DNA from 4 places in the Vibrio cyclitrophicus genome. Region 4 is predicted to be linked to each of the others. Evidence: predicted binding sites of a transcription regulator. Region 4 holds the regulator's gene; each other region holds the start of a gene.
The links. Region 4 encodes PurR, which represses purine synthesis genes. Its sites were predicted from a motif close to TNANGNAAACGTTTNCNTNA; they were not measured.
Positions count from the first base shown of each region.

Region 1: purM (phosphoribosylformylglycinamidine cyclo-ligase) is a predicted target of PurR. The motif match lies at 2,946-2,965, and genes of this name have one in related genera.
Region 2: glyA (serine hydroxymethyltransferase) is a predicted target of PurR. The motif match lies at 4,479-4,498, and genes of this name have one in related genera.
Region 3: purL (phosphoribosylformylglycinamidine synthase) is a predicted target of PurR. The motif match lies at 5,557-5,576, and genes of this name have one in related genera.

Region 1 is NZ_AP025480.1:813,800-822,123, reverse strand. Features, by position in the region: gene OCW38_RS03860 (DUF2066 domain-containing protein) at 1-575, opposite strand, end outside; gene OCW38_RS03855 (uracil-xanthine permease family protein) at 853-2,091, shown strand; gene upp (uracil phosphoribosyltransferase) at 2,233-2,859, opposite strand; gene purM (phosphoribosylformylglycinamidine cyclo-ligase) at 3,029-4,069, shown strand; gene purN (phosphoribosylglycinamide formyltransferase) at 4,202-4,876, shown strand; gene OCW38_RS03835 (class II glutamine amidotransferase) at 4,977-5,822, opposite strand; gene lpcA (D-sedoheptulose 7-phosphate isomerase) at 5,887-6,462, opposite strand; gene fadE (acyl-CoA dehydrogenase FadE) at 6,791-8,324, shown strand, end outside.
Region 2 is NZ_AP025480.1:758,916-767,239, reverse strand. Features, by position in the region: gene OCW38_RS03600 (proline--tRNA ligase) at 1-890, shown strand, start outside; gene OCW38_RS03595 (tellurite resistance TerB family protein) at 1,076-1,771, shown strand; gene OCW38_RS03590 (YaeP family protein) at 1,958-2,161, shown strand; gene OCW38_RS03585 (DUF4250 domain-containing protein) at 2,163-2,354, shown strand; gene OCW38_RS03580 (hypothetical protein) at 2,616-2,942, shown strand; gene glyA (serine hydroxymethyltransferase) at 3,173-4,423, opposite strand; gene OCW38_RS03570 (YitT family protein) at 4,771-5,373, shown strand; gene treC (alpha,alpha-phosphotrehalase) at 5,556-7,241, opposite strand; gene treB (PTS trehalose transporter subunit IIBC) at 7,383-8,324, opposite strand, start outside.
Region 3 is NZ_AP025480.1:2,569,139-2,577,462, forward strand. Features, by position in the region: gene dapD (2,3,4,5-tetrahydropyridine-2,6-dicarboxylate N-succinyltransferase) at 1-574, shown strand, start outside; gene OCW38_RS11380 (DUF3332 domain-containing protein) at 673-1,206, opposite strand; gene purL (phosphoribosylformylglycinamidine synthase) at 1,471-5,382, opposite strand; gene mltF (membrane-bound lytic murein transglycosylase MltF) at 5,712-7,280, shown strand; gene OCW38_RS11395 (hypothetical protein) at 7,657-7,791, shown strand; gene tadA (tRNA adenosine(34) deaminase TadA) at 7,859-8,324, opposite strand, start outside.
Region 4 is NZ_AP025480.1:1,161,586-1,169,909, reverse strand. Features, by position in the region: gene mukE (chromosome partition protein MukE) at 1-731, opposite strand, end outside; gene mukF (chromosome partition protein MukF) at 712-2,049, opposite strand; gene cmoM (tRNA uridine 5-oxyacetic acid(34) methyltransferase CmoM) at 2,175-2,960, opposite strand; gene elyC (envelope biogenesis factor ElyC) at 3,076-3,921, shown strand; gene torR (two-component system response regulator TorR) at 4,062-4,775, opposite strand; gene torD (molecular chaperone TorD) at 5,063-5,710, shown strand; gene purR (HTH-type transcriptional repressor PurR) at 6,027-7,031, shown strand; cyclic di-GMP riboswitch class I at 7,202-7,287, shown strand; gene OCW38_RS05350 (TfoX/Sxy family DNA transformation protein) at 7,415-8,005, shown strand; gene OCW38_RS05345 (TVP38/TMEM64 family protein) at 8,138-8,324, shown strand, end outside.

The DNA of each region.
Region 1 (8,324 bases), 350 kb from region 4:
ACAGGGTAACGCTGACTCGCTTTACTGATTGGCGTAACAAAGCTGCCCCACAAATCAGAAGTCGCAATACCTGTAATATCATCAAAGTCACCCACAGGTAGCGTTAGAGGCAAGCCGCGCTCTTTTGCGTTAGCTTGTAAACCTGCCGCTAATTGTGAGTTGGAGTGTTCCCACACAATATTTTTGTCGTAGTTGTCTTCTTCTACGAGCCAAACAAGAATGTTTGAACGAGTATCAGGCCAGTACGGTAACTGCGCTTGGGTCAATAGAGAACGGATTTGAGCACCGTTAAAACGCATGCGCAATGTTGATTGGTCATTGCTCTCGCCAAAACTCATTTGAGACATGTACTGCGAACTCTTACGCATCGCCTTTTGAATGGTTTCGTTCGATGCAACATCAGTTTGGCCAGTCGCACGTATCAATACCTGCTCCATACCGGTATTTCTTGCCACTTGTTCTGGCTGCTTGTTTTCAGCGTTAATCGCAACTTCAGCACTAAAAATATCTACTTGAGTTAATGCATAACTCGGAGAGGCTAATAGTGCCATTAACAAAAATGCTATGTAGCGCATACTGATCCTAATATTCAAATCTTGTGCCTAGATGATAAGCAACTATGGATTGGGGGGCAAGGTCGATAGCGCCCACTGTGTTTAATAACCACAAAATATCACCTGACCATGATAAATCGTTCACTTGTAAACTGTATTTCTTCTTATTTTGATAGCAACAAACATCACTAAGATAAATAAATTTGATCTATTTGGTATAGCAATCGATTGCTAAGTGATAGAATCCTGCGAATTTTATTTTCCACTTTTCATATAACGACCAATTTAAGGACTTCACATGAAAAATGCTTTGCAAGGTGCGCAAATGCTGTTTGTAGCTTTTGGTGCACTTGTATTAGTGCCGCTACTAACTGGGCTTGATCCTAACGTTGCACTCTTTGGCGCGGGTATCGGTACTCTTTTATTCCAACTGATTACACGCCGCTCAGTGCCAATCTTCTTAGCATCTTCTTTTGCATTCATCGCACCTATCATGTTTGGTATTCAAACTTGGGGCATTGGCGCAACAATGGGCGGCCTAATGGCTGCGGGTGTTGTGTATGTCTTAATGGGCGCATTGATTAAAGTTCGAGGTGTTGCTTTCATCCATAAACTACTTCCACCAGTCGTGGTTGGCCCTGTAATCATGGTGATCGGCTTAGGTCTTGCACCCGTTGCAGTAAACATGGCGTTAGGCAAAACCGGTGATGGTGCTGTGCAACTTATCGATGCTGATGCAGCATTATGGATCTCTTCTATTTCACTACTAGTGACGATTGTCATCAGTGTTTTCTCGAAAGGCTTCCTTAAACTACTGCCTATCTTTGGTGGTATTGTAGCGGGTTATGTAACGAGCTTAGTATACGGAGTCGTTGATTTTACCCCTGTCACTCAAGCAGCCTGGTTAGCACTACCTAACTTCACAGCACCAGAATTTAACATCAACGCTATCTTCTTTATGGTGTTTGTTGCTATCGCACCAGCCGTAGAGCACGTAGGGGACATGCTTGCTATCTCTAACGTAACCGGTAAAGACTACCTTAAAAAGCCAGGTTTACACCGTACTATCACAGGCGACGGCGTGGCTACAATCGCAGCTTCTATGCTGGGCGCTCCGCCAAACACAACCTACAGTGAAGTAACAGGTGCAGTAATGCTGACGAAAGCATTCAACCCAGTGATCATGACTTGGGCTGCTGTTACTGCTATCGTTCTTGCATTGGTTGGTAAGCTAGGCGCACTACTTCAAACGATTCCGGTTCCTGTAATGGGTGGCATCATGATTCTACTGTTTGGCTCTATCGCAACAGTGGGCCTTAACACACTCATCAAGAACAACGTTGACCTGCATAAATCACGTAACCTTGTGATTGTGGGTATTACTTTAGTCTTTGGTATTGGCGGTATGGCCTTTGGTATTGGTGACTTCAGCCTACAAGGCGTAAGCTTGTGCGGTATCGTGGCGATTCTACTTAACCTAGTACTTCCAGAAGAGCTAGGTGACAATACTGTGGTAGACAAAGCTCAAATCGATTAATCCATCGGTAGTGCTAGATTCAAAAGAATCACAAACCAACAAGATCAAAAAAGGGAGAGCGTCGAATGCTCTCCCTCTTTTATTAATACGGCTAATTCAGCGAGTTAAGAAACGGTTTGAGTCACTTAAGCTGAAACCGAATTACTTAGTACCGAAGATTTTATCACCAGCATCGCCAAGACCAGGAACAATGTAGCCCTTGTCGTTTAGCTTCTCATCGATTGCAGCTGTGTAAAGCTCAACATCTGGGTGCGCTTTTTCTAGAGCCGCGATACCTTCAGGTGCAGCAACAAGGACAAGCACTTTAAAGACTTTACAGCCTTGCTCTTTTAGTAGATCAAGAGTTGCAATCATAGAACCGCCAGTCGCTAACATTGGATCAACAACTAGAGCAATACGCTCATCAATGTTAGATGCTAACTTGTTGAAGTACGGTACAGGTTCTAGTGTTTCTTCATCACGGTAGATACCAACTACACTAATACGAGCACTTGGCATGTGCTCAAGTACACCATCCATCATACCTAAACCAGCACGTAGGATTGGTACTACTGTTACTTTCTTACCCTTGATTTGGTCAACTTCTACTGGGCCATTCCAACCATTAATGGTTACTCGCTCAGTTTCGAAATCAGATGTCGCTTCATACGTTAGAAGGCTACCCACTTCTGTTGCTAGCTCGCGAAAACGCTTAGTGCTAATCTCACCTTCACGCATCAGGCCAATTTTATGTTTTACTAGCGGGTGTTTCACTTCAACAACTTTCATTTCCAACTCCGGCAATATTTAAACAAACCTGTAGATTATACACGAACTGTGTGGTTATTTCAGAATCTTTATTCTAATAAAAAAAACCGCGCAAACGTTTGCTCTTCGTAATCAAGCCCTGTTAGAATAGCGCCGTTTTCACATCCAACTTAAGTTCGAGGACTATCCCGTGAGTGGTAATACTTCTTCTCTAAGCTACAAAGACGCTGGTGTTGATATCGACGCAGGTAATGCACTAGTAGACCGTATTAAAGGTGCAGTTAAACGCACTCGTCGCCCTGAAGTGATGGGCGGTATTGGTGGCTTTGGCGCCCTATGTGAACTTCCAACGAAATACAAAGAGCCAGTACTGGTTTCAGGTACTGATGGTGTTGGTACTAAACTTCGCCTTGCTTTGGATCTGAAAAAACACGACACCATTGGTATCGACCTAGTGGCAATGTGTGTGAACGACCTAATCGTTCAAGGTGGTGAGCCGTTATTCTTCTTAGACTACTACGCAACAGGTAAGCTAGATGTAGATACAGCTGCAGACGTTGTTTCTGGTATTGCTGAAGGCTGTGTTCAAGCTGGTTGTGCACTAATCGGTGGTGAAACGGCTGAAATGCCAGGTATGTACGAAGGTGACGACTATGACGTAGCTGGCTTCTGTGTTGGTGTTGTAGAAAAAGCTGACATCATCGATGGCACTAAAGTAGCAGCAGGCGACGCACTTATTGCTGTTGGCTCAAGTGGTCCACACTCAAACGGTTATTCTCTAATTCGTAAAGTTCTAGAAGTTTCTGGTGCTGATAAGAGTGAAGAACTAGAAGGCCGCACAATCGGTGAGCACCTACTAGAACCAACTAAGATTTACATTAAGTCAGCGCTTAAGATGATTGCTGAGCATGACATTCATGCTATCTCGCACATCACAGGCGGTGGTTTTTGGGAAAATATCCCACGCGTACTTCCTGAAGGCACTAAAGCAGTGATTGATGGCAAGAGCTGGGAATGGCCTGCTATCTTCAATTGGCTACAAGAGAAAGGTAACGTGGAAACATTTGAAATGTACCGCACTTTCAACTGTGGTGTAGGCCTAGTTGTGGCTCTACCTAAAGATCAAGCTGAAGCAGCTGTTGAACTACTGAAAGCTGAAGGCGAAAACGCTTGGGTTATCGGTGAGATCGCAAACGCTGAAGCTGGTGAAGAGCAAGTAGAAATCAAATAAGTGATGTATTCACTTATTTAGTTAATCAATGAGGACCTAATGGTCCTCATTTTGCTATTTGGCCCGCAGAAAACCTTAGTTTATGTAGGTAAATTGTAAACAGTCCTGTTAACTAATCGTATGACCCACTCTATGAAAAATAATCACTCAAATAAAACCAGTCACTCTAAGAAAAACATCGTTGTTTTAGTTTCAGGAAGCGGAAGTAACTTACAGGCAATTTTAGATGCCTGCGATAACAATATGATTGATGCTTCTGTTAAAGCTGTGTTCTCAAACAAAGCAGAGGCTTTTGGGTTAGAGCGAGCAAAGGCCGCAGGTGTTAACGCACATTCTGTTAATCCAAAAAACTTTGGTTCACGCGAAGAGTTTGATCATGAATTGATGGTTCAAATCGATGCTTACCAACCCGATTTGATCGTGCTCGCGGGCTACATGCGTATTCTAAGTTCAGAGTTTGTTCACCATTACGCAGGGAAAATGATCAACATCCACCCTTCTCTACTTCCTAAATACCCCGGCTTACACACCCATCAGCGCGCTATTGATGCGCAAGATAAAGAGCACGGTACAAGTGTTCACTTTGTAACAGAAGAACTCGATGGCGGACCTGTGATCTTACAAGCTAAGGTACCAGTTTTTGAAGACGATGATGCTGACATGTTAGCAAGCCGAGTCCTCACCCAAGAGCACTGTATTTATCCGATGGTCTGCAAATGGTTCGCTGAAGATCGTTTATTAATGGTAAACGGGCAAGCGATCTTAGACGGTATAGCATTGGGCAAGCACGGTTACGCAGAAGAGTAGTTCGTCAAAAACTAAATCAAATAAAAAGGCCGCTTACTGATCTTTTGGTTCAGTAAGCGGCCTCTCTTTTGTTCAGAGCAAATAATACTACCCGGAGGTTTTAGCTCAATGGCTCAGTCGGTGCTTGGCTCGCAACTTTTTTAGGTGCGTAAGCAACATCTTCTAACGCTTGATGGTTGTTACCTATCAGCTCACCAAAATGAAACAGCGCATATTCGCCAGGCTTCATTCTAAACCACTCCTCATTGCATGTAAGAGGTTGAGTTGCCACTACGGTAACTATATCGTTCGGCGTGGTCTCTTCTTGGAAGTTAATCTCAACGTCTTCATCAATTAAGCTCGCGTTGCCAAAAGGCGCGCGTCTTGTTATCCAGTACAAATGATTGGTACAGTACGTCATCACATACTCACCATCACTCAACAACATGTTGAAGACACCTTTATCTCGTAACTGGTCACAACACTCAGCAACAAAGCGAAACATGCCTTCCATGTCTTGAGGCGGTTCAGGAAAGCGATCCTCGAGCTGTTTTAATAACCAACAAAAAGAGAGCTCACTGTCCGTCTCACCTACCGGTCTGAAACGACCACTGATAAGATCATCGTAGTCTGTTAACTGACCATTGTGAGCAAAAGTCCAGTATCTTCCCCAAAGTTCGCGGGTAAAAGGGTGAGTATTTTCAAGATTAACCCCACCACGGTTGGCTTGACGAATATGACTGACAACAGCCTGGCTTTTAATTGGGTAGTTTTGAACCAACTCTGCGATCTTAGATTCACAGCTAGGGTTAGGATCTTTAAAAGTACGAAAACCCTTTCCCTCATAAAAAGTGATACCCCATCCATCACGGTGTGGACCTGTGTTACCTCCACGCTGCATCAGACCAGTAAAACTAAAACAAATATCAGTTGGCACATTCGCGCTCATACCGAGCAATTCACACATGGTTTAATCTACTCCCTATTAAAACCAGCAGAGCCTAAGCTGTGCTTTAAATCTCTGTAAACGACTATTCCATTTCTTTTTCAACAAGTTGAATCACAATATGAATAATCTTAATGTGAACTTCTTGAATGCGATCTGCGTAACCAAAATGTGGAACTCGGATTTCGATGTCTGCACAACCTGCCATTTTACCGCCATCTTTACCTGTTAGGGCGATGGTTTTCATGCCTTTCGCTTGAGCAGCTTCAATCGCTTTTAAAATGTTGCCAGAGTTACCAGAAGTCGACAAACCAAACAGCACATCACCTTTACGGCCTACCGCTTCTACATAGCGAGAAAATACGTGGTCGTAACCAAAATCATTACTCACGCAAGATAAATGGCTAGGATCTGAAATCGCAATACCAGCATAACCTGGGCGGTTCTCACGGTATCGACCAGTAAGCTCTTCCGCGAAGTGCATGGCATCACAGTGTGAGCCACCGTTACCACAAGAAAGCACTTTGCCTTCTTGTTTGAATGAGTCGGCAATCAGTTTTGCAGCCGCTTCAATTTGAGCGATGTTGTGGTCATCACTCAAGAACTTGTTAAGAACGTCAGCAGCTTCGTTCAATTCACTTTTGATTAGGTCTTGGTACATAAGGCTTATCTCTTATATTTTGTTACGCAACTTAAAGTACGTGAAATGAGAGCTGAGGGTTTTTCCCTCTTTTAACTGAGTTTACCCACAAACATGAAATAGTGTCGACACTTAAGCCCAAAGATTGCCACCTTTATTAACCAGTCACTGTCGATCCGCCCAAATATTCACCACCAACCTCTCACAATTAGAATTTTAACTCTATTCAGATCGCTTTTTATCCAATTTAGAGTTTTACAAATATTTAATATTTTGTTTACACTTAACTGGTTAGACCTCTTACCTAAAACTTAATAACAATAAGTGATCTCTGAAAAGGAAATCGATCATGAACATATTGCTCTCCCTACTCGGCATGACCGTCATCTTAGGCGTCTGTCTTTACCATAGAGTTAGTCTGGTGCGTGCATTAGTTGTACTAACCTGCGCGATGATAGCACTCACACTGTTTGGCGGCGTCGCGATTACTGGTTGGCTTTGTTACCTATTAGCGGTAGCGATTTTTGCTGTACCGACTATTCGTCAAACCCTAGTAAGCCAAAAGGCGCTTTCTCTATTTAAGAAAGTTCTACCAGCAATGTCTCAGACAGAAAAAGAGGCTCTAGAAGCAGGCACTGTATGGTGGGAAGCAGAGCTATTCAAAGGCAAGCCTGAATGGAAAAAACTACAAAACATCGCCGATCCAAAACTCTCAGAAGCTGAACAAGCATTTTTAGATGGCCCGGTTAATGACGTGTGTGCAATGGTCAATGATTACCAAGTGACACATGAACTTGCTGATTTACCGTCGGAAGTATGGCAATACCTGAAGGACCATAAATTCTTCGCCATGATCATCAAGAAAAAATACGGCGGTTTAGAATTCTCAGCTTACGCTCAATCCTTGGTTCTACAAAAGCTAACTGGCGTGTCTAGTGTATTGTCATCAACCGTAGGCGTACCTAACTCATTAGGCCCCGGTGAACTATTGCAACACTACGGTACAGAAGAACAAAGAAACCACTACCTCCCACGTTTGGCAGAAGGTAAAGAGATCCCGTGTTTTGCCCTAACTAGCCCAGAAGCTGGTTCAGATGCCGGTTCAATCCCTGATTACGGCATTGTATGTAAAGGAGATTGGCAAGGCGAAGAAGTACTTGGAATGCGTTTAACATGGAACAAGCGTTATATCACTCTTGCTCCTGTCGCAACCGTTTTAGGGTTAGCCTTTAAACTACGTGACCCTGATGGTCTGCTTGGAGATAAACAAGATCTTGGTATTACTTGTGCGTTGATTCCAACGGATTTAAAAGGCGTCGAGATTGGCAACCGTCACTTTCCGCTTAACGTTCCGTTCCAAAATGGCCCAACGAAAGGCGACGACCTTTTTGTGCCTATCGACTTCATCATTGGTGGTCAGAAAATGGCAGGTCAAGGCTGGCGCATGCTGGTTGAGTGTTTGTCGGTTGGCCGTGGTATCACACTGCCTTCAAACTCGACAGGTGGCATTAAATCTGCGGCATTAGCTACAGGCGCTTACGCTCGCATTCGTCGTCAATTCAAGCAACCTATCGGCCGTATGGAAGGGGTTGAAGAACCACTGGCACGTCTAGCAGGAAACGCCTATGTAATGGATGCGGCAAGTAACCTAACCGTCGCAGGTATCGACCTTGGCGAAAAGCCTTCGGTTATCTCTGCAATCGTTAAGTATCATTGTACCCACCGTGGCCAACGCAGCATCATTGATGCGATGGATATCGTCGGCGGTAAGGGTATTTGTTTAGGTCCATCCAACTTCTTAGCGCGTGGTTACCAAGGTTCGCCTATCGCCATAACAGTTGAAGGTGCAAACATCCTAACTCGTTCAATGATCATCTACGGCC
Region 2 (8,324 bases), 400 kb from region 4:
CAGTTAAGACTCTATTCGTTAAAGCATCTGATGAAGTAGAAGCAGATATTATTGCTCTAATCATCCGTGGTGACCACGAGCTTAACGAAGTGAAAGCAGAAAACCTTCCACAGGTTGCTTCTCCACTAGAGATGGCTTCTGAAGAAGAAATCCGCGCACTTGTTGGGGCTGGTCCTGGTTCACTTGGCCCTGTTGGCCTAGAGCTACCATTCATCGTTGACCGCTCTGTTGCCGTAATGAGCGACTTTGGCGCTGGCGCAAACGTAGACGGTAAGCACTACTTTGGTATCAACTGGGGTCGTGACGTAGAGCTTGCTCAAGTTGAAGACCTACGTAACGTTGTTGAAGGCGACCTAAGCCCATGTGGTCAAGGTACTATCCAACTTAAGCGCGGCATCGAGGTTGGTCATATCTTCCAACTAGGTAATACTTACTCTAAAGCAATGAACTGTAACGTGCTTGGTCCTGATGGTAAGAGCGTAATCCTAGAAATGGGTTGTTACGGTATCGGTGTTTCACGTGTTGTTGCATCTGCTATCGAGCAAAACCACGATAAATTCGGTATCACTTGGCCAGACGCACTAGCGCCGTTCCAAGTTGCTATCGTACCAATGAACATGCATAAATCTGAGCGCGTTAAAGAAGCAGCAGAAAAGCTATACGCTGAATTAATAGCTATGGGTATCGAAGTACTATTCGATGACCGTAAAGAGCGTCCAGGTGTTATGTTTAAAGATATCGAGCTAGTGGGTATTCCTCACACTATCGTTATCGGTGATCGCAGCATGGACGAAGGTAACTTCGAATACAAAAACCGTCGTACTGGTGATAAAGAAGCTATCGCTATGGACACGGTTATCGAGCACCTTAAGGCTCAACTAGCTAAGTAATCCGATTACTCACTAGATAAATATTGAAAGGCTGCTATTAGGTGGCCTTTTTTGTGCCTGTCGTTTCACTTCAAACTCCCTTCTATTGATCAATAGAGCAAATTACATAAGTTAATCACCAGTTCATCTTTAAGCCCGTATATTGGTTTTAACGACTCTTTAGTACATTTATATTGGAGGTATCGATGGATATCAAAAACTTACTTAACCATGCACTTAAGTCAGATCTCGTAAAACAAGGTACTCAAAAGCTTTCCCAAGGATCTTCGAGTTTAAGTAGTCTTTCTAAAAGCTGTAATAGCAATGACAAGAGTATCAACAAAAACATACTTGGGGCTTTCGGGGCGGGCGCTGTTGGTGGTGGACTCTTAGGTGTGCTAATGGGTTCTAAGAAAACCAAGAAAATGGGCAAGAAAGCGACTGGGATTGGCGGCGCAGCAGCACTGGGCGCTTTGGCTTATAAAGTCTACAATGACTACCAATCCAAACAAGGTCAGACACCCAATGTCGAACAGGCTCAGTTTGATGAAAATGATGCAAATCACAGCGTGCTGATTCTAAGATCGATGATTGCTGCGTCCAAAGCCGATGGTCATATCGATGAAGAGGAGATGGCAAAGATCGAGCAAGCGGTCGAAAATATGGGCGCCGATTATCAACTGACTAAATTGGTGTCTGAAGAGCTGCACAAACCCCTCGATCCAAGTGAAATTGCTCAGCTCGCTATTTCACCTCAACAAGCGAGTGAGATCTACTTAGCCTCTTTGATTGTGGCTGATGAGCAGAACTTCATGGAGAAGTCTTACCTCAAAGAGCTAGCCAAGCAACTCAACCTGGCTGATGAAGTGATTTATCAGCTTGAACAACAAATCTCTGATTAAGCGGTAAATATCAGGCTAATCGATAAGTATCTGGTTAAACAACAAGCTAGCAAAGTGATATATTTAGCATCAACAAATGAGATATTGAGCAAGGACAAATTAACTCTGATCTTCATCAGTTCCACTTTGTTTTTGTCTACCTCTATGTGTATATTGAGATAAGTTATCATTTGGTTAGGTATAAAAATGAAAGTATACGATTGTTGTGATTTGGTGCGTGAACTGTATTCTCAAATTGGCAGTGGCGACCAAGGCTATATCCCTAAAGCGGTTACCTGCGCGGTAAAAACATTAAACGACCTTGCTGCGGATGAGTCTCTTCCTAAAGATGCTCGTGATCGTGCAGCATTTGCTGCGGCAAACCTGCTGATCTCAGATTTCGAGGACTAACATGAACCTCGCTAATTTTGCAAAGATGGATCCAGTGATGTTAATGAGCATCGTCAACATGAAGCTACGTGACGACTTCGGTGGTGATTTGGATCGAGTGGTTAACTTCTACGAAATCGATAAGGCAGCCTTGATCGCTAAACTTGCGTCTGCTGGTTTTGAGTATTTTCCAGAAGCAAAACAGTTTCGATAGTCATTTAAAACAAGCTTTATTTCGAAAGACCAACCTCTGTGTTGGTCTTTTTTGTTTGAGGTACGTAATAGACCAATACCAATACCAATACCAATACCAATACCAATACCAATAAACCTATTATAAATTATCTGTTTGCACCTATACTTTTATATCTTAGAGTCAGCCAACGCTCCTTGAATCAAAGTGTGTTGTTGTATAGGCTACCAAGAACAGCATATAAAAATCATCACTAAATTTGATGATATCGAAGGACTAACAATGAAAAGACTCGGACTATTAGCCGTTATTGCAACCGCACTCACTGCCGGTTGCTCTTCAAACTCTCAACAAGACAACTTTCGTGAAGCGTCTTTTGAGCTGTGTAATACTGAAGTCGATATCTACTCTGTAAGCCATGATGAGAGAATTCGTATCGTCTGCTCAGATGGTTCTAAATTCGCTTTAAACAGCGAAGATACACTAGAAGTCATGCGTGATATCAACATCGACTACTGCGATGGCGAAGGCTTGGGCAAATTCAATGAAAGTCGCAGCTACTACTCGTTTAGATGTAAATCAGGTACTTTGCTGAGCATCAAAAAGTAAAACCGATACCAATAAATAGCAAAGGGTTGATGTGCAAACATCAGCCCTTTTTAGTACCCGCTTTTCTATATTTTCAGATACTCAAATCTCCATATACAAAAAAGGCCCCAAAAGGGACCTTTTAAACTCTTTTTCAAAGTAGATGAACGAAGTTTAAGGAGCTCACACGGAGTTTGCGCTAGCAAATGAGTATGTGCGACATAGAAATTCGTTCACTCTACGCAGAAAAATTATGCGTAAACCGGTAGGCGCTTACAGATTTCTAATACTTTCGCTTTAGTTGCTTCGATAACAGACTCATCGCCCATGTTATCAAGGATGTCACACATCCAGCCAGCAAGAGCTTTCGCGTCTGCTTCTGAGAAACCGCGACGAGTGATAGAAGGAGAACCGATACGGATACCAGACGTAACGAACGGGCTACGTGGATCGTTTGGTACTGAGTTCTTGTTAACTGTAATGTTAGCTGAACCTAGTGCTGCGTCTGCTTCTTTACCTGTGATGTCTTTGTCGATAAGGTCAACTAGGAACAGGTGGTTCTCTGTAGAACCTGAAACGATGTTGTAACCGCGTGCTAGGAATTCAGCAACCATTGCTTTTGCGTTAGCAACAACGCGAGCTTGGTATTCTTTGAACTCTGGCTCTAGTGCTTCTTTGAACGCTACTGCTTTACCAGCGATAACGTGCATTAAAGGACCACCTTGGCCGCCAGGGAATACTGCTGAGTTTAGCTTTTTGTAAAGATCTTCGCCTTCGTTAGAAAGGATAAGACCACCACGAGGACCAGCAAGCGTTTTGTGCGTTGTTGTTGTAACAACGTGAGCGTGTGGAACTGGGTTTGGATAAACACCGGCAGCGATTAGACCCGCAACGTGAGCCATATCTACGAAGAAGTAAGCACCTACTTTGTCAGCGATTTCACGCATGCGCGCCCAATCACAAACTTGAGAATAAGCTGAGAAACCACCGATGATCATCTTAGGTTTGTGCTCGATTGCGAGAGCTTCCATCTCTTCGTAATCGATTTGGCCAGCTTCATCAATACCGTAAGGGATGATGTTGTAAAGCTTACCAGAGAAGTTTACTGGAGAACCGTGCGTTAGGTGACCACCGTGCGCTAGGCTCATACCTAGAACGGTATCGCCAGCATTCAATAGCGCCATGTATACAGCGTTGTTAGCTTGAGAACCTGAGTGAGGTTGTACGTTCGCGTATTGAGCGCCAAAAAGTTCACATGCACGTTCGATTGCTAGAGTTTCAACTTTATCTACGAACTCACAACCGCCGTAGTAACGCTTACCAGGGTAGCCTTCAGCGTATTTGTTTGTAAGTTGAGAACCTTGAGCTTCCATTACACGTGGGCTTGTGTAGTTTTCTGAAGCGATAAGTTCGATGTGCTCTTCCTGACGAAGAGTTTCTTCTTGGATAGCTGCGAATAGGTCCGCATCGTAATCAGCAATGTTCATGTCACGCTTAAGCATCTGTATCTCCTGACTCAGATTGTACTGAAAGTTTCAAAAAAACTACACAACGACCGAAAGCAAACGTTTCCGTCACCGTTTTGATGTGACGCATTCTACATAATTTGATCTAGGTCATAAAGAGCTAATTGCAATTTTATCATGCAGTTTTTTCATAATCACAAATAAGATTCATCATGGTTATTAAGCTTATCCAACCAAAGATGACGCTTACTGTCAATTTTACGCTTTACACCCTGTAAAACGCAGATTACATAGGTTTACCTTAATTTTGCACCTCAAGCTACCGAAAGCTAAGGTTTTTATCTACTATGCACGCCTTTATTGGTTAGGTAATTATAAAAACGATGGAAAAACACTCACGTAAAGAAGATTGGGTAGCGATTCTTACTGGCACGTTTTTAGTGGCGTTAGGCGTATTCTTTTTACAATCAGCAAACCTGCTTACCGGTGGTACTACAGGCTTGGCTCTGCTTTTGAGTCAATTTACGCCGGTAACCTTTGGTATTTTGTACTTTATTGCTAATTGTCCATTCTACTTATTAGCATGGAAACGATTTGGCCGTCACTTTGCGATTAGCAGTGCCATCTCAGGCGCTTTAGTGTCTGTATTTGCCGATCATTTATATCTAGTGATTTCATTAGACGTACATAATGAAATTTACTGTGCCGTCGCTGGCGGCTTATTAATGGGCTTAGGCATGTTGATTTTGTTTCGTCATCGCTCAAGCTTGGGTGGCTTCAACGTATTATGTTTGTTCATCCAAGACCGCTACGGTATCTCAGTAGGCAAAACCCAAATGGCCATTGATGCCTGTATTCTGTTTGCATCCTTCTTCTTCGTATCGCCTTGGGTAATTGCAGTATCTGTATTAGGCACAGCGGTATTGAACATTGTATTAGCCATGAACCATAAGCCAACTCGCTACTCAGTGAACTACGCGTCTTAATTCTTATAACTTGCTCTACGTTGCTAATACCTGATGCTTTCGATTCTAAACTATTTAGGCAGAGACACTATAATCAATACATCACTAAAACAAAAAGGCTTTGGGGAGCACTCCAAAGCCTTTGTTGAAACCTAGATCTCTAGGGGGAACGGAGAATTAGGTTAATTGAAATCGTAACGAGACTAAGCTTCGATCAAGAGGATACGCGTCTCGTAAGGTCGCAGCACTTGATGATGAGACGCCGCTAAACTCTCGCTTACTTGATAATTAGACAACAAGCTTTCAGCCTTCAGCATCTCAAAACGTTCAGGTAAAACACACTCCGCCTCTTCACCATAATAGTTATTAAGACAAACCAAAGTCTGACTATCGCTTTCACGTACATATGCAAAAATAGATGGATGCTCAGGCAATAAATCTTGATAGCTACCACCCGTAATCACTGGCACTTGTTTACGCAACTCAATCAAACTCTTGTAGAAGTAAAATACAGAGTCTTTATCTTCCAATGCTTGTTCGGCGTTGATCTCAATGTAGTTATTCGCAACATCAAGCCATGGCTGAGCTTGTGAAAATCCTGCGTAAGTTTTATCGTTCCATTGCATTGGCGTACGAGAGTTATCACGAGATTTCTGCGCTAAGATCGCCATCATATCTTCATGAGCCACACCATCACGATTAACCATGATATCGTACATATTAGTACTCTCGACATCACGATACTGGCTAATTTCAGTATAGCCAGGGTTGGTCATACCAATCTCTTCACCTTGATAAATATACGGTGTGCCTTGCATCATGTGGACTGACGCAGCAAGCATCTTGGCTGATTCAACGCGATATTGCTGGTCGTTACCCAAGCGGCTCACGACTCTTGGTTGATCGTGGTTACACCAGAATAGTGCGCCCCAACCTTTGCCGTTCAAACCGGTTTGCCAGTGATTGAAGATCGACTTGAGCTGTAAGAAATCAAACGGTGCATTAGTCCACTTCTCACCATTGGTGTAATCGACCTTAAGGTGGTGGAAGTTAAACACCATTGATAGCTCGCTGTTATCAACATTTGAATATTGCTGACAATGTTCCAACGTGGTTGAAGACATCTCGCCGACGGTCACGCTGCCGTATTTCTGGAATACCGCTTCGCTGATCTCTTTCAGGTATTCGTGCACACGTGGACCATCAGTGTAAAAACGACGACCATCACCGATATCATCGTTAGGGAAGTCTTGCTGTTTAGAAATCAGGTTGATCACATCCAAGCGGAAGCCATCAACGCCCTTCTCAGCCCAGAAGCTGATGACGTCTTTCACTTCTTCGCGTACAACCGGGTTCTCCCAGTTAAGGTCGGCCTGCTCTTTCGCGAATAGGTGTAGGAAATACTGCCCCGTCGCTTCATCCATTTCCCATGCATTACCACCAAACTTAGACTGCCAGTTGGTTGGTGCTTGACCGTTTACAGGATCTTTCCAGATGTAGTAGTCGCGGTATGGGCTGTTTTTGTCACCCAGTGCCGACTGAAACCATGCGTGCTCTGTAGAGGTGTGGTTTACAACGATATCCATCACGATACGAATACCACGTTGGTGCGCTTCAGCCAGCAATAAGTCGAAGTCTTCCATGGTGCCGAATTGCGGGTTAATCGCGTAGTAATCTGAAATATCGTAGCCGTTATCGATCATTGGGGATGCGTAAACTGGGGTTAACCAAATTGCATCCACATTTAAGTGTTTAAGATAATCCAGTTTTGAAATGATCCCTTTGATATCGCCAGTACCTTTACTGCCACTATCACAAAAGCTCTTTGGGTAGATTTGATAGATGGTTGCGGTTTTCCACCAACTTTCATCATGCTCAGTCATCGCCATCTCTAACACTCACTTACCAGAAAATATAAAATAAAAATCACCATGTGAATCATGGTTGAATAGCCGTTATAACTAAGAGAAAAAGCTATAACTAAGAGCAAAAGCGATGTCTCACTTTGGAGTCATCGCTTATTTAATGCATTACGCGTTGGCGGTTTCTAGCTCACCTTTCATCTGTGCTCGTTTATAGAAGAACAGTGTTAACGTAACGGGCAGTACAACCGCCACTAGCATCGCAACTAAGTAAATCGACCAATATTGAGGTTGAATCGATAAGATGCCCGGCAAGCCACCAACACCGATACCATTCGCCATCACACCTGCACTACCACAGATTGCAGCCGCTGCGGCACTGCCGATCATTGCGCTCAACATAGGGAATTTGTATTTAAGGTTGATGCCGTACATCGCAGGTTCCGTTACACCTAGGTAAGCAGAGATTGCTGCTGGTACCGAGATGTCTCGTTCACCTTCACGTTTACTCAAAATAATGATGCCGACAACCGCTGAAGCTTGTGCAATGTTTGATAGTGCAATCAAAGGCCAGATTGGCGTACCACCTAAGTCTTGCATCAGTTGTAGGTCAACGGCGTTGGTTGTGTGGTGAATACCCGTAATAACCAAAGGTGCGTAAAGGAAGCCAAATACCACGGAACCCAGAATCGCAAAATCACCAGTCATTGCCACTTTAGCCGCGAAAGCCACACCATCGCCTAACATACGACCAAATGGGCCAATAAAGGCGTGAGCTAGAATCACAGATAAGATGATCGAGACAAATGGCACAACAACTAGATACAGATAAGAAGGTACAATGCGCTTAAGGTTACTCTCGATGAAGGCCAAAGCCACACCCGCTAACATCGCAGGGATCACCTGAGCTTGATAACCGACCTTCTCTATCACGAACAAGCCAAAGTCCCATACCTCAGGTACCGATTTACCTATCATGTAAGCGTTCATCAACTGTGGAGAAACCAAGGTGACACCGAGCGTGATACCCAAAATAGGCGTTCCGCCGAGTTTCTTAACCGTTGCCCAACACACACCAACCGGTAGGAAGAAGAAAATAGCTTCGCCAAT
Region 3 (8,324 bases), 1.4 Mb from region 4:
AGCTCGTCTAGCTGGTCGTGCTCTGACTGTAGATTGCGTAGACAAATTTCCTAAAATGGTGGATTACGTGGTACCAACAGGTATTCGTATCGCTGATACTTCTCGTGTTCGTCTTGGCGCACACGTAGGTGAAGGCACAACAGTAATGCACGAAGGTTTCATCAACTTCAATGCAGGTACAACTGGTGTGAGCATGGTTGAAGGTCGTATCTCTGCTGGTGTTGTTGTGGGTAACGGTTCTGATATCGGCGGCGGCGCTTCTATCATGGGTACTCTGTCAGGTGGCGGTACTATGGTTATCTCTATCGGCGAAAACTGTCTACTAGGTGCAAATGCAGGTCTTGGCTTCCCAATGGGCGACCGTTGTACGGTTGAATCGGGTCTTTACGTGACTGCGGGAACTAAAGTTCGCATGCTAGATAAAGAAGGCAACGAAGTAGAAATCATTAAAGCTCGTGACCTTGCTGGCGTTTCTGATCTGCTGTTCCGTCGCAACTCGATCACAGGTCAAATTGAGTGCCTAGCGAACAAGTCTGCTGTTGAACTAAACAGCGAGCTACACAGCAACAACTAATCTAAACGTTAGACGCTAAATTACTAGATACTAAAAACTACAAAGCCGCTGGGGGTTTAATCCAGCGGCTTTTCTTTTATAAGAATAAACAAACTAGATTATGCTTTTTCGGCTGCCAGCTGCTCAAGAGCCTGAATAGAAGTTTCTGAAACCAATGTACCATCCATGTAGTAACTGACTTTGTCACCATCACGAACCCCCAACAAGACTGCTTTTTGTCCATCATTGTAAGTGATGTCCATACGTATGGTATTTTCATCAATTTGTTGCATTTCACCTTGCTCGATATGACGATTGTTGAAACCAAGTGGGGCTTCTTTCAGCGAATCATCTAGGCTGTCGTTCACATCAATCATGGTGTCGACTTTGCTATCAAAGATGTGAGGCGCTCCAGTGAGTGGGTTTTTTCCTACCCAGAATTCGATCGAGTTGAATACGATATAATCGGCTGCGAATGTTAAAGCGTAAACTGGAGCAAGCAAAAAGTTGACCCCGGCACGAGCGTAACGGTTATCTACAACCTCAACGTTAAACTTCATTAGTTTCCCAGTAACCGCATTACTACCAACACACCCAGCTAACGACATGACAATCGCTGCTACTGCAACGGCTTTTGTAATTGTTGTTTTCATAGTTCCCTCTTATGCCACAATGATCGATTCAGTTTTTGCATGGTCGAACAGAACTCTCCCTGTTTTATTACAGATATTATCCGCCTAACAAATTGATTCCATAACATTTAGCGTAGTGGAATTTTTTAGAACAGCAAACTGCAAACCTAATTTATTTCGCGTTGGTTCTTAAAATTTGTGTAATAAAAAAGCGCAGACCTTTCGATCTGCGCTTTTCAGTTTTGCATAACCTAGCCTAGATTAATGCGGCCTGTAAGAAAGTGATTAACCCACATTCTTACGTGCGTTTTGGAACATACGCATCCAAGCACCATTCTCGCCCCAACCTTCTGGAGACCAAGAGTTAGCAACCGTACGGAATACACGCTCTGGGTGAGGCATCATGATAGTCACACGGCCATCCGTCGTTGTTAGACCTGTGATAGCGTTTGGTGAACCATTCGGGTTGTTCGGGTATTGCTGCGTTTGGTTACCGTTGTTATCAACGTAGCGTAGAGCAACCGTACCTGAGTTTTCAATCGCGTTTAGGTGGTCGTTGTCACGCACTTCTACGCGGCCTTCACCGTGAGAAACAGCGATAGGCATACGAGAACCTTCCATACCGTTGAAGAATACAGAATCAGACTTCTGAACTTCAACTAGGCTGAAACGAGCTTCAAAACGCTCTGATTCGTTACGAACGAAACGTGGCCAGTACTCTGCACCCGGAATAAGTTCACGTAGGTTAGACAACATCTGACAACCGTTACACACACCTAGAGAGAAGGTATCTTCACGTTTGAAGAAGTTTTCAAATTGATCACGAGTCGAGTCGTTAAATAGAACCGACTTAGCCCAACCTTCACCTGCGCCTAGTACGTCACCGTAAGAAAAGCCACCACAAGCCACAAGGCCGTTGTACTCTTCTAATACCGCTTGACCCGTTAGGATGTCGCTCATGTGAATATCCGTTGCTTCGAAGCCTGCACGGTCAAATGCTGCTGCCATTTCAACGTGAGAGTTAACACCCTGCTCACGCAGAATCGCCATCTTAGGCTTAGCACCCGTGTTGATGAATGGTGCTGCAATGTCTTCATTTACGTCGAAGCTTAGTTTAACGTTCAGACCTGGGTCAGAGTTGTCTTTCTTCGCTTCGTGCTCTTGGTCTGCACAGATTGGGTTATCACGTAGACCTTGCATCTTGTGCGTGGTTTCAGCCCAGATAGTACGTAATTCAGTGCGGTTACGTTCAATCACTACAGACTCGCCAGACTTAATCACTAGCTCATCAGAGGCTTCAACAGAGCCGATTACGTGTGAACACGCTTCTAGGCCATTTGTTGCAAGAGTTGAAAGTACTGTGTCTAGGTCGTCGTTACGAACTTGGATTACCGCACCCAGTTCTTCGTTGAATAGTGCTGCTAGAGCATCTTCGCCTAGCGCTGCAATATCAGCATTAACACCACAGTGACCTGCGAACGCCATTTCAGCTAGCGTTACGAATAGACCGCCATCGCCTTTATCGTGGTAAGCGACAACTTGGTCGTTCGCTACAAGTGCTTGAACGCCTTCGTAGAAGCCTTTTAGCTGTGCCGCGTTGTCTACGTCTGCTGGCTTATCACCAAGCTGCTTGTAAACCTGAGCAAGTGCTGTTGCACCCATGCGGTTTTTGCCGTTACCTAAATCGATAAGAACTAGACTTGTATTACCTAGTCCTTCAAGGTTATCAGGGGTACGTAATTGAGGAGTAATCGTTTTACGAACATCTTCAACACGTGCAAACGCAGTGATAACAAGAGATAGCGGAGACGTGACTTCTTTCTGCTCGCCGTTCTCTTCCCACTTAGTCTTCATCGACATTGAGTCTTTACCCACAGGGATAGTTAGACCCAGTGCCGGACATAGCTCTTCACCCACGGCTTTAACCGCTTCATAAAGGCCTGCATCTTCACCAGGGTGACCTGCTGGAGACATCCAGTTAGCCGACAGTTTAATGTGTTTGATATCGCCGATGTTGGTCGCTGCAATGTTAGTGATTGCTTCACCAACCGCTAGACGAGCTGACGCGCCGAAATCAAGTAGTGCAACTGGCGTACGCTCACCAAGAGACATCGCCTCACCGTGGTAAGAGTCGTAACTTGCTGCCGTTACCGCACAGTTAGCAACTGGAACCTGCCATGGGCCAACCATTTGGTCACGAGCTACAAGACCCGTTACCGAGCGGTCACCGATAGTGATTAGGAATGTTTTCTCTGCCACTGTTGGTAGGCGAAGAATACGGTCAACCGCTTCGTTTAGTTCGATACCAGAACGGTCAATCGCAGGATTGTTTGCTTTTAGCGTCTTCGCGTCACGGTGCATCTTAGGTGTTTTACCTAATAGGATGTCCATAGGCATGTCGATTGGCGTGTTGTCGAAGTGTGAATCTTCTAGTTTCAGATCACGCTCTTCTGTTGCCTTACCAACCACTGCATATGGTGCGCGTTCACGTTTACAAATCGCGTCGAACGTTGCCATGTCTTTATCAGCAACCGCCATAACGTAACGCTCTTGAGATTCGTTACACCAGATCTCAAGTGGGCTCATGCCCGGCTCATCGTTTGGTACGTCACGTAGATTAAAGATACCGCCACGCTCGCCGTCGTCGACTAGCTCAGGAAGAGCATTCGAGATACCGCCCGCGCCCACATCGTGGATGAATGCGATTGGGTTCGCATCACCAAGCTGCCAACAACGGTCGATAACTTCCTGACAACGACGTTCCATCTCTGGGTTTTCACGTTGTACAGAAGCGAAATCTAGGTCTTCAGAAGATGAACCCGAATCCATTGAAGATGCAGCACCGCCACCAAGGCCGATGTTCATTGCTGGCCCACCAAGAACGATTAGGCTTGCACCTACTGGGATCTCTTTCTTCTGAACATGATCATCACGAATGTTGCCTAGACCACCAGCAAGCATGATTGGTTTATGGTACCCACGCACTTCTTCGCCTGCGTGAGAATTTACTTTCTCTTCGTATGTACGGAAGTAACCTAATAGGTTTGGACGACCAAATTCGTTGTTGAATGCTGCGCCACCAAGAGGACCTTCAAGCATGATATCCAAAGCAGTAACGATACGGCTCGGCTTACCAAAGTCAGTTTCCCAAGGTTGAACGAAGTTCGGGATCTTAAGGTTAGATACAGAGAAAGCAACAAGGCCAGCTTTTGGCTTACCACCAATACCGGTTGCGCCTTCATCACGGATTTCGCCGCCTGAACCTGTTGATGCGCCCGGCCATGGAGAGATTGCCGTTGGGTGGTTATGCGTTTCAACTTTCATCAAGATGTGTGTTTTTTCTTGGTGGTAGTTGTATTGGCGAGTTTCTGGATCTGGGAAGAAACGACCTACTTCAGAACCGGTCATTACCGCTGCGTTATCTTTATAAGCAGACAGAACGTGTTCTGGTGTCGTTTCAAAGGTGTTCTTAATCATCTTGAACAATGATTTTTCTTGCTTAACGCCATCGATAGTCCAATCAGCGTTAAAGATCTTGTGACGACAGTGCTCTGAGTTCGCTTGTGCAAACATCATTAGCTCGATGTCAGTCGGGTTACGACCTAGCTTTTCAGTAAAGCTTTCAAGAAGGTAATCAATCTCATCTTCTGCAAGTGCTAGACCTAGGGTAACGTTTGCTTCTTCAAGCGCTTTACGCCCACCAGTTAATAGGTCAACTTCCGCATATGGAGCAGGCTCAGCAACTGTAAATAGTGCAGCCGCTGATTCGAAGTCAGTGAAAACCACTTCCATCATACGGTCGTGCAGGATTGCTTTCAGCTCAACAAGTTGAAGCTCAGAAAGTTCAGAAGAGGTTTCAATGTAGAAAGCAGTACCGCGCTCTAGACGTGACACTTTAGCCAGTCCGCAGTTATGTGCGATATCTGTTGATTTTGAAGACCAAGGCGAGATAGTGCCTGGGCGTGGCGTTGCAAGCAGCAATAAACCTTCAGGCTCATGCTCTTCAATCGTTGGACCGTAAGTCAGTAGCTTTTCTAGCTTCTCAACTTCAGACTCGTCTAGGTCTGCCGTTAGATCAGCAAAGTGGGCAAACTCAGCGTAAATACCTGTTACAGGTAAGCTTAATTCACGACAAAGCTCTAAAAGCTTGTTAACACGAAACTCAGATAGAGCTGGGGAGCCACGCAAAATTCTCATGTGCTTAGGTCTCTTATGCAGTTGATTAAGGTAGTATTGGAATAAATTCAGTGGGTTATAGGAACAACCTAACTGTTTTCTTCGAAGCTATTCCCGAAGGTTGCCAAACCTATGCCGATCCCACCTCTTCAATGCGAGCGCATTATAAAGCATTTCTTTTTGTGACGTAACACCAAAAGCAACCGTTTGCGTTATTTTTTTTATCTTTCTGCTCAAATGGAACTTTTGCTGCATTTATCAGCACTTTTACAACTGTTTAATTAAAGCAGCTTTGCCAGTCTTGCGGGGTTTGGTATAAAGGAGCTTCTACTTTTTGAGATTTCATTTTGATGCCTAAATTTACGCTCATCTTTTCGTCTAAATTCCTTCTGGTCGCTATCGCTCTGTTTGGGTTAGCGGGATGCCAGATTGAATCTGAACCTAAAAGTGTTCTTGAGCAGATACGAGACCGTGGCGTTCTTCGTGTCGGCACCTTGAATAACCAACTCTCTTATTACATCGGTCCAGATGGCCCAGCAGGCTTGGATTACGAATTAGCTCGTGAGTTTGCGCAAGAGCTTGGTGTAAAGCTTGAGGTTAAACCCGCTTACCGTTTATCCGGCCTATTCCCAGCGTTACAGAAAGGCGAAATCGATCTTATCGCAACTGGGTTAACGCAAAATAGTAACCTGACACGCGCTTATCGCGCTGCGCCAGCTTATTATTATGTAAGCCAACAAGTCGTGTACAAAAAAGGCCAGTGGCGACCAAGAAACCTTGAGCAACTGATCAAGTTTGAAAATGAACGTCAGGCTGAGTTTGAAAAAGCACAAACTGAATCAGAAGAGGCGTCATCAAGCGAAACACTGACCCCCTCTTTAGTTGTAGTAAAAGACTCACACTTCGAGCCAACACTAAAACAGCTACAGAACACACATGATGACTTTACCTACGATGCGGTCGGTAATGCGGACGTCAACGACCTACTAAAAGAAGTCTCGACAGGAGAGCGACTGTTTACCGTTGCAGATTCAATTGAGCTTTCATTGGCGCAACGTTTGTATCCAGAGGTCGCTCTCGCTTTTGAGCTAACAGAAGACCAACCTATCTCTTGGTACTTACAGAAATCTGAAGACGAAAGCCTGTATGCTTTACTGATTGAATTCTTCGGCAACCTAAAACAATCTGGTGAGCTCGCATCACTCGAAGAGAAGTACATAGGTCACATTGGTACCTTTGATTACGTTGATACTCGCGCCTTTATCCGTGCACTGGATAGCAAACTGCCAAAATGGTCGCCACTCTTTCAGGAATACTCTCAAGAGTTTGACTGGCGCTTGATTGCCGCTTTGGCATACCAAGAGTCACACTGGAATCCTGTTGCTCGCTCACCAACCGGTGTACGTGGCATGATGATGCTGACGCTACCCACAGCGAAAAGCGTTGGCGTGACTAACCGTCTTGACCCTAAACAGTCGGTACAAGGTGGTGTTGAATACTTGCGTCGTATCGTTAACCGAGTTCCAGACTCAATCACCCAACACGAAAAAATCTGGTTTGCCCTAGCCTCATATAACGTCGGTTACGGACATATGATGGATGCACGTCGCTTAACCAAAGCGCAAGGTGGCGATCCTGACGCTTGGGGTGATGTAAAAGATAGGTTACCTCTGCTAAGACAAAAGAAATATTACAGCCAAACTCGGTACGGGTATGCACGTGGTGATGAAGCTAGGAACTACGTAGAGAACATTCGCCGTTATTACCAAAGCATTATTGGCCATGTAAATAAGCGAAATAAAGAACAAGAGGCTAACCTTGAAGATTTGGTGGTGATCCCACCTCTAGAAATCTCAGGTGCTGAATCGACTATCAGCGCAGCTCAGCCGACAGTCAGCAGTTCAGAATCCTTGCAGTAAAATCCAAAAGAGCAATGCCAATTAGCATTGCTCTTTTTTATTGCCTGCAAGATAAGAAGCAAAATAGCAGAATCTCTGACTGAGTAACTAAGTAACTAGCAACTAAGCAACTAAGCAACTAAGCAACTAAGCAACTGGGGATTCTCACCATAAAACTGTGTTGTGAAATTAGGAATGTCATATTGCAGTAACAATCGAACCTTATAACGGCACACCACAATCAAGATTATGCTCTGTTGAACTTCGATGCTGGCTTTAGACTAGAACTGCTCTTCTAAGTAAGCCAAGCGTACGACAGGCCAAATAAACGAATAACACTATAATTAAATCGTTAGTCCAAATTAAAAAGTCAGACGACAAATAGGAAGTCATTGAAATGATGAAGAACAAGCTGAAATCGAAACGCCTTGATAAGACTGTTGCTGCAAACCGTCGTAAGCGTATGCTTTCAAATAATAAGAAAAAGATCATTTGGCGCAACCGTGCTTTCATGCAGATGATTGCTGAGTAAATGCCATGATGACCAAGTAAGTTTGCTTAGGCACTCTTAAAAGATAGAGTGCCTATTTAGATGGGCCTTATTTCTGTCTCGATTCTTCCTCTGAGCGCTCTTGCTTTCTTTTCTCTTTGATCTCTTTTCTACGACGCTTGAAAAACGCCTGCAATTGCTCACGACACTCAGCTTCTAGCAAGCCATGTTCAACGTCGGCATAGTGGTATGAGGCTTGGCTTTCAAACAAATTAAGTACTGTACCTGCAGCTCCCGCCTTTAAGTCTGGCGCTCCAAAGACAATTCGTTTTACGCGGCTGTGTAACAAAGCACCTGCGCACATAGGGCATGGTTCTAAAGTGACGTATAACGTAGTATCAAGTAAGCGATAATTTTCCAAAGCTTGGCCCGCTTTGCGTAAGGTTTCGATTTCAGCATGTGCTGTCGCATCGTGGCTGCCAATCGAACGGTTCCACCCTTCAGCGATAATCTCTCCACCTTTAACCAGTATCGCACCAACGGGAACCTCTCCCTCTTTCTCAGCTTGCTTCGCT
Region 4 (8,324 bases):
TCTTGTTGACCGTTTTCGTCTACGTCTGAATCTACTTCTGATACAGTTTCCGCTTGTTCTTCATTTAGCAAGCTGCCTTGGTTTGGCTCTTGGGTATGAACTACAGCTTCACCATCACGGATAAGACGTAATTGCGCTTCTTTCATGTCGTCGCCAACACGAACATCAGCACCAAAGCGGAACACCGCTTCGCTAATACGAAACTTGCCCGTCTCGCCTATCGCAATCAGCATCCCGATACGGCGCAAACGACGTAAAGAAGTGCGCACTTTTTCAAACAGCTTTTCTTTGTCTAGGTCAGAACCAGACGCGCGGTTTGTTGCGAGCTTCATGAGTTTTTTCTCATCTGCTAACGACATCAATTCATCAAACAGTTCTTGATTGGTGAAGATACCTTCATGAGCAAGACGTTCAGGGCTTAGGTATAAGAAACACAACACTTTACCAACCAACATGTCTAGTTCAGACAATACACTACGACCAATCAGAGACGTAGAGCGCGGACGCAGGTAGAAGAAACCTTCTGGCGCTTTCACCAATTCCGTATTGTAGCGTTGGTAGAAATGCTGAAGCTCAACTTCAAAATCAGACAGCAACGCGTGGTTATCTAGGTCTTCTGTTGAAACATGCTTACCTGAACGCAGCATGCTGTCTAGCGCAGGAAACAGTGGGTTCGCTATCGCTTTTACCAGTTTCTCTGGCATGTAATCATCAGTACTTGTTAATGACATTTGCTTGTACCTTTGCACCGAAATCGTTGATTGCCTGCCAATCTGGCTGAATAGCCTGATAGTCAGACTCTGAGTAACCTAAGCGCACGGCTTGGTCGACAACAATTCTGGCTAAATCAAAATGGTGTGTGCGAGGGTGTGCTGCGAGGTAATCGCGTAACACAAGGCCAAGGTCAATTGGCGCGCCTTGCTGTTTGTGAGCTTTTAACATCTCTGCAATTCGTTCTGAAAGCAGATCATTCACTTGCTCAAATTCTTCGTACTCTACGTCGATCGGCGCTTGTCCCATCACTTCGTCATCACGAAGCACAAGCGCTTCATCACGAAGATCAGTCAGTTTATCAGCATCGGCGTAGGTCAATAACCATGGCGCATCAAAGTAGTCGGTAACCGACTGGCGCAAGCGTTGGCTAAAGGCACGGTTTTTATCCATATCAATCGCGGTACGGATAAACTTGTGAACGTGGCGGTCGTAGCCGATCCATAAGTCGATCGCTTGTTGGCCCCAACTTGTGATTCGGTCGAGCTTCATCTGCAAGCCAAACAGAGTTTCGCCAACGAACTCGAGTTCATCATCACCGTAAACAATTTCTTGAATATCGAGGATCTGTGTTTGCAGTTCATCACCCGCCGCTTGCAAGGTGTCTTGCAACTCTTTTAGCGTGGCTGAGGTTTCCGATAGCAAAGACTCACAGTTATTAATTGCTTCTCGCCAATCTTTATTTAAAAGATCCGCAATTTGCTGTTTGACGGTTTGTTGCTGCTCATCCATAACACGTTGGTTAAGATCGATCTGATCAAAAATTTCGCCAACAGAATATTTGAGCACGCCGTAAACGTTCTTTCTCCAATGTCCCGGAGTTCCACCTTTCTGAGCGGCTTCAATGGCTTTTGCCATCTCATCTGCAACCATCGAAAGTTGAATCGACAGTTTTAACTTAGAGAATTGACGGTGACGTAAGTAATAATCTGAAATTCCGATCGCAAGTGGAGAAAGACGATAAATACTTGCACCGTCGGTGATCTCACTAGTAAACCGGCTAATCAACTTCTGTTTAACCAACTCATTGATGGCGTTGTTGGCACGAAACGCAGACGCTTCGCCAGTATCTTCAAACAGTCGAGTGACGATAGTAAATGCATCGTGCAATTCACCCTCGCCCAACTCTTCATCGAACCTTTCATTGCTTAGTACTGCGATAGCAATCAAAAATGCTAAGCGCTCTGGTGGCAAGTTTAATGAAAAATCATGCTGCTTGACCCAGCCCACCAACTCATCAATTGGCTGCTCTTCGGCAGTTTGAGTCATTTCACTCATTGTGGTTCCTGTTACTGTTCTTCGTCATATCGAACGTGTTAGATATGACGCCTATTTCTTTATGACGCGGGCTTGTTACGATTGCATAGCGCATGTTGTGGCTTCTTTTACCACATTCACCGCTGTTATTGCGCAGGTTTTTGAGCCCAAACGTGAATATAACGGCCTAGCGACAGATATGGCTCTTGGCGACATAGCTGTTTTTCTAGTTCCAATACATCTTCAAATTGGTAATCGCCCATGTATTCCATATTACCTATGTAGTCACTGAAAGAACGAATGCCTGATTTACCACAGATGTCTAGACCAGCGTCTTCTATCCATTGATAAACCTCTTCAGGCTTTAAGCCTTTCTGTGGTTGCAGCTTAAACCGTTTTCGATGTGGCATCCCATTCAATACATGAGGAATGTTGCCACAAATCACATTTTTCAGGACTAATCCGTGGTGGTTGTAAAACATTATCGAAGCAACACCACCCGGCTTTACTTGTTCAAGTAATAAATCAAGCGCCTCTCTCGGATTCGCTAACCACTCCATCACAGCATGAAACATCACAACATCGACTTTCCCATCGAGATGTTCTGCCACATTCTGAATGGGAGAGTGGATAAAACGATACCGCTCTAGCAAACCTGCTTCGCTGATACTTTCTTCTGCTAGTTTCAGCATTTCAGAAGAGAGGTCACACAGAGAAACATTATGCCCAAGCGACGCAATTTTTTGCGACATTTGTGCAAGCCCACCGCCAGCATCGAGTATATGCAACGGAGATATGGAACCATCAAATTTGCTCAAAGCTTGTTCTAAATCTTCCCATACGATGATCTGACGGATCTCTCCTTTGTCAGAGCCGTAAATATTTTTTGCAAATTTGTGGGCAATATCGTCGAAATTACGGTCTTCAGTCACGGCTACTTGAGTTATTATGTCCTATCGTGCCTGCTATTCTGTCACAGGAATTTCAGGAATAAAGAGGCGATGTCTCTTTTTACTACCAAGTGATGTTTTTTCGGACTATTCGGATATGTTTGAGCTGAAAAAAGTAGTGTCTTCATTATTGATGCCACTGCCAGCAATGTTAATTCTCGCTTTTCTGGGTTTAGCCCTAGTGATGTTTACTACCAAAAGGAAGACTGGTTGCCTAATTACCCTTTCAGCCCTCTGTGGTATTTTCCTCATCGCTTTCCAGCCAGTTTCTAGTCAACTTTTAATGCCAATGGAAAGGCAACACACCGCTTTTTTACCCGTCGATGACACCATCGATTACGTTATGGTTCTCGGCAGTGGTCACGTCGTAGACGACCAAATCCCACCTACATCTGAGCTTAGTCGCACAGGATTAATGCGTTTAAGTGAAGGCATTCGTATTTTACGCCTTTATCCTGGTGCCAAACTCATTTTGTCTGGCTATGGTGCGGGGACTGAAGTGAGTAATGCAAGAATGATGGCTAAAGTGGCTTTAGCGCTTGGGGTTTCAAAACCTGACATCATTTTGCTTGAAACAGCAAAAGACACGTGGGAAGAAGCCCGCCAAGCCGCCGCGTTTGTTAAAAATAAAAAGATGGTATTAGTTACATCGGCTAGCCATATGACTCGCGCCTTGAATGAATTCCATGCTGCGGGTATGAAACCATTAGCGGCACCAACCAACTACCTTGCACAAGAAGGCATTGTAGAGCCTTGGGATAAGTACATGCCTAAAGCGCTATACCTTGAGCAGACCGAACGTTATTGGCACGAAACCATGGGGTTAGTTTGGCAAAGCCTGCGCGATTGGCTAGACACGAGTAATGATAATGTTGAAGAGCCTATCGTTGTCCCTGAGCCTTCTATTTTAGAAGAAGATAATGGCGTCGTTTCTGCGGCCTAGTCTCAAATCGATATCTATTAATTTTCGGATGGTTAGCAATAACCAATAGTATGGCAAGAAATAAAAAGCCGAAACATCAATGATGTCTCGGCTTTTTTACGCTAGTTGTCTTTTTTTACTGATTAAAACGCCCGAAGGGTTTAGTCACCAGCGAACATGTAACCTTCACCGTGAACCGTCACAAAAATCTGTGGGTTCTTGGGATCAAACTCCATTTTTGCGCGCATACGACGAATTAACACATCGATAGTGCGATCATTAGGCGCATCCACTCGGTGGCTAATCATGTTCAAAATACGTTCGCGACTTAATACTTGGTTAGGGTAAGAAGAGAGTGCGACTAGCAACTCATACTCAGCCTTAGTCAGTTTAACCGGCTCACCATTTTTGCTTAGCGCTCGGCGAGGAATATCAAACGTCCACTCACCAAAACGAACAACAGACTCATCTTCTGCTTGTTCCACCACTCCCGTCGCTGTTCTACGAGCAGCAGCAATACGCCAAAGTAAGTTTTTAACTCGAACCAATAATTCGCGAAGTTCGAAGGGTTTAGTAACATAATCGTCTGCGCCCATTTCAAGGCCTACGATTTTGTCGATGCTATCCGTGCGTCCAGTAACTAAAATAATTCCAATGTCTGATTGACTGCGTAATTCGCGAGTTAGCATCAATCCATCTTCGCCTGGTAAGTTGATGTCCAGCATAATGAGATCAACGTTGTTTTCTTCCAACACGTTTCTCATCTGAGCGCCGCTCTCAGCTTCACTCACTGTGTAACCTTCGTTCTGGAAATATCCAACCAGTTTACTGCGGGTTACCACATCATCTTCTACGACCAATACGTGATAGCTCATCTACACCACTTTTCTTATTTAATAGTTTCAATGACTATTCTATTCATAACTAGTAACAATTCTAGTGGTACTGAAGATAAAAGCCAGAAACATGGATTTTTTTTGATACAAGACAATCTTAAACCTTGCTATTTATCGTCCATCGCAATTCAATATAGGCATTACTACGAACGAGTCACTTTGCGCTTAGCAAATAACCTTGTTATTCAGCCTTGGTGTGCTTGTACCCAAATGACTTAACGGCGCTGGGTATATAAACATCACAAGACTAAATCAGGATCTATGAAATGAAAGATACGAAAGCATTCAACGAGCAAAGAGCAGAAATTTACTGGTGGTTATCAAGCTTATTCGCCAAAGAGCTCACTCAAGAAGAACTCGATCACTACCACTCTGTTGAAATTCGTTCTTTCCTTTCTGGTTTAGGTTCGAATGAAGCTCTAAAGCCTTCGATTGATAAGCTTGTAGACGCATTGAACCGTCTACAAACACGTGAAGATGCCCAACTGGAACTGTCTGCTGACTTCTGCGACCTTTTCTTGAAGACAGACAAACATGGTGCTTTACCTTACGCTTCAATGTACATCGGCGAAACAGGTCTATTAAACGATAAGCCAGCTAAAGACATGGAAGACATCATGGCTAAGCACAACTTAATCGTGAACCAAGACTTAAAAGAACCTGCAGATCACATTGCTATCGAACTCGACTTCCTTGGCAATCTAATCATCCGTTCAAATGAAACTGAGCTTGAAGAAGAATTAGAGAAATCGTTCGTCATTCAACAGCAGTTTATCGATCAGCAACTACTTACTTGGTTGCCAAAGTTTAATGTGAAATGTCATGACGTTGACCAGTTTGGTTTCTACGCTTCGGTCTCGTCTTTGCTACTCGCATTTTGCAATTTAGACACTCAATATTTAGCTGGTGAATAAGTTCGCCCAACGACTAGGTAAATAAATTCAGTAGAATGTGACAATTCACCCGGATTTCTGGGTGAATTATATTGCGAGTAATTTCTAGTCAGTCTAAAATTGTGACCGCAAACGATAAAATATGAAACATTCACGAAATGCTAAGCTTATTTAAGTTCAAAGCATTTCGGTGTTAAGACAAGCCGCTCAATAGCGGTTTTTTGTTTTTTAGCACTTTAGTACCCAAAGAGCCCTACAAATTTAAGCTCTTAGTTAAGTAGCTTAACGGCTACTTTATTCCGTACTTTGGGAAAGTAGCTTCTAATAGGATAAAACCATGGCCACTATAAAAGATGTCGCTCGCTTAGCAGGCGTATCAACAACAACCGTTTCTCACGTAATCAACAAAACACGTTTTGTCGCAGAAGCGACTCAAGAAAAAGTAAACAAAGCCGTAGACGAACTAAACTATGCACCGAGTGCTGTTGCTCGTAGTTTGAAATGTAATACAACACGCACTATCGGCATGCTAGTAACTCAGTCAACCAACCTATTCTTCTCTGAGGTTATCGATGGCGTAGAGAGCTACTGCTACCGTCAAGGCTACACTTTGATTTTGTGTAACACAGGCGGTATTTATGAGAAGCAACGTGATTACATTCGAATGCTTGCAGAGAAGCGTGTAGATGGCATCTTGGTTATGTGTTCAGACCTAACTGAAGAACTAAGAGAAATGTTAGACCGTCACGCTGACATTCCTAAAGTAGTGATGGACTGGGGTCCTGAGAGCTCTCAAGCCGACAAGATCATTGATAACTCTGAAGAAGGTGGCTACCTAGCGACCAAGTACCTTATTGAACGCGGTCACTCTAAGATTGCTTGTTTAAGTGGCCACTTAGATAAAGCAGCCTGTGTTGAACGTATCGCAGGATACAAACGTGCATTTGACGAAGCTAATATTGCCACTGACGAACGCTTGATCATTGAAGGTAACTTTGAATGTGATACTGCTGTTATAGCAGCAGATAAGATTGTTGAGATGAAAGATCGCCCAACGGCAGTGTTCTGTTTCAACGACACCATGGCACTAGGTTTGATGAGTCGATTACAAGAAAAAGGAATTCGCATTCCTGAAGATATATCAGTTATTGGTTACGATAACATCGAACTCGCTGAATATTTCTCCCCACCATTGACCACGGTTCACCAACCGAAGCGTCGTGTTGGTAAAAATGCATTCGAAATTTTGTTAGAACGCATCAAAGATAAAGATCATGAAAAACGCGTTTTCGAAATGCACCCTGAAATTGTTGAGCGAAGTACAGTTAAAACGTTAAATTAATTGATAAATTCAGTTTATTCTAATCAAGCGCACCTTTAGGTGCGCTTTTTTTATCAACAACATTAATGAACCTGGTATCATAACAGCAAGATCATTAATTGAAGCAATATCACATTTTGAAATAACAAGTGTGAGCTTCATTCAACAAAAACTTTATTCTATTTAATCAGTCACGCACAGGGCAAACCACTCGAAAGAGTGAGACGCAAAGCTTCCGGCCTAAACCACTCGTTGGTATGGTAGCGGGGTTACCGATGGCAAAATGCAGTGGTTACTAATAATTTAGTAATTTACGGCTTATTGACAATTTAGTTGCAACATTTTGCTAATCTCTCGGACCTGCTTATTTGGTGGCGTAGTTCAAATACACCGAGATAAATAACATGGATAAACCGATACTAAAGGACTCAATGAAGTTATTTGAGTCCCTAGGAAAAATAAAATCACGTTCAATGTTTGGTGGCTTCGGTCTTTTTGCCGATGACACGATGTTTGCTCTGGTTGTAAATGACCAGTTGCATATACGAGCGGACAAATGCACAACAAAGCAATTTGAACAACAAGGGTTTCAACCTTACGTTTACAAAAAACGTGGCTTCCCTGTTGTTACTAAATATTTCGCTTTGCCTGAAGGCCTGTGGCAGGATCAAGAAAAAATCTTGCAGCTTGCGACTACGTCTTTGGGTTTTGCTAAAGATGAAAAAGCTGAACAGTCTTCTGCTGAACCAACTCGATTAAAAGACCTTCCTAACCTTCGACTTGCTACCGAGCGCATGTTGAAAAAGGCTGGGATAGATTCCGTAGAACGTTTATATGAATCTGGCTCTGTAAACGCGTTTAACGCCATCAAGGAATCTCACGCGTCCTCTGTCAGTATCGAGTTACTTTGGGCGCTAGAAGGTGCGATTAATGGTACACATTGGTCTGTTATACCGCAGCAGCGTCGCGAAGAGCTTATCAGTCGCGTAAATTAACATTGTCAGTTAAAACTACACATAACTAAGCCGCATTTATGCGGCTTTTTTTTATATCTGTTGAAAGTTAATCTAAGCTTTACCTGTCTATCTATACTATCGGTATGCATTGAAAATTTAGAGGAAGTATCAATGAGTAAGAAAATGATATTGGGTATTGTGTTGGTCATAACGATTGTCTTACTAGGCGTCAACTTTGGCCAATACCTCACACTTGAGAATGCCAAGGCTCAGCAAGCCGTTTTGAATGAATACATTGACAGTAATTTTATCGCCGCGGCTGCTATTTATTTCGCAGCTTACGTCATGATTACCGCTT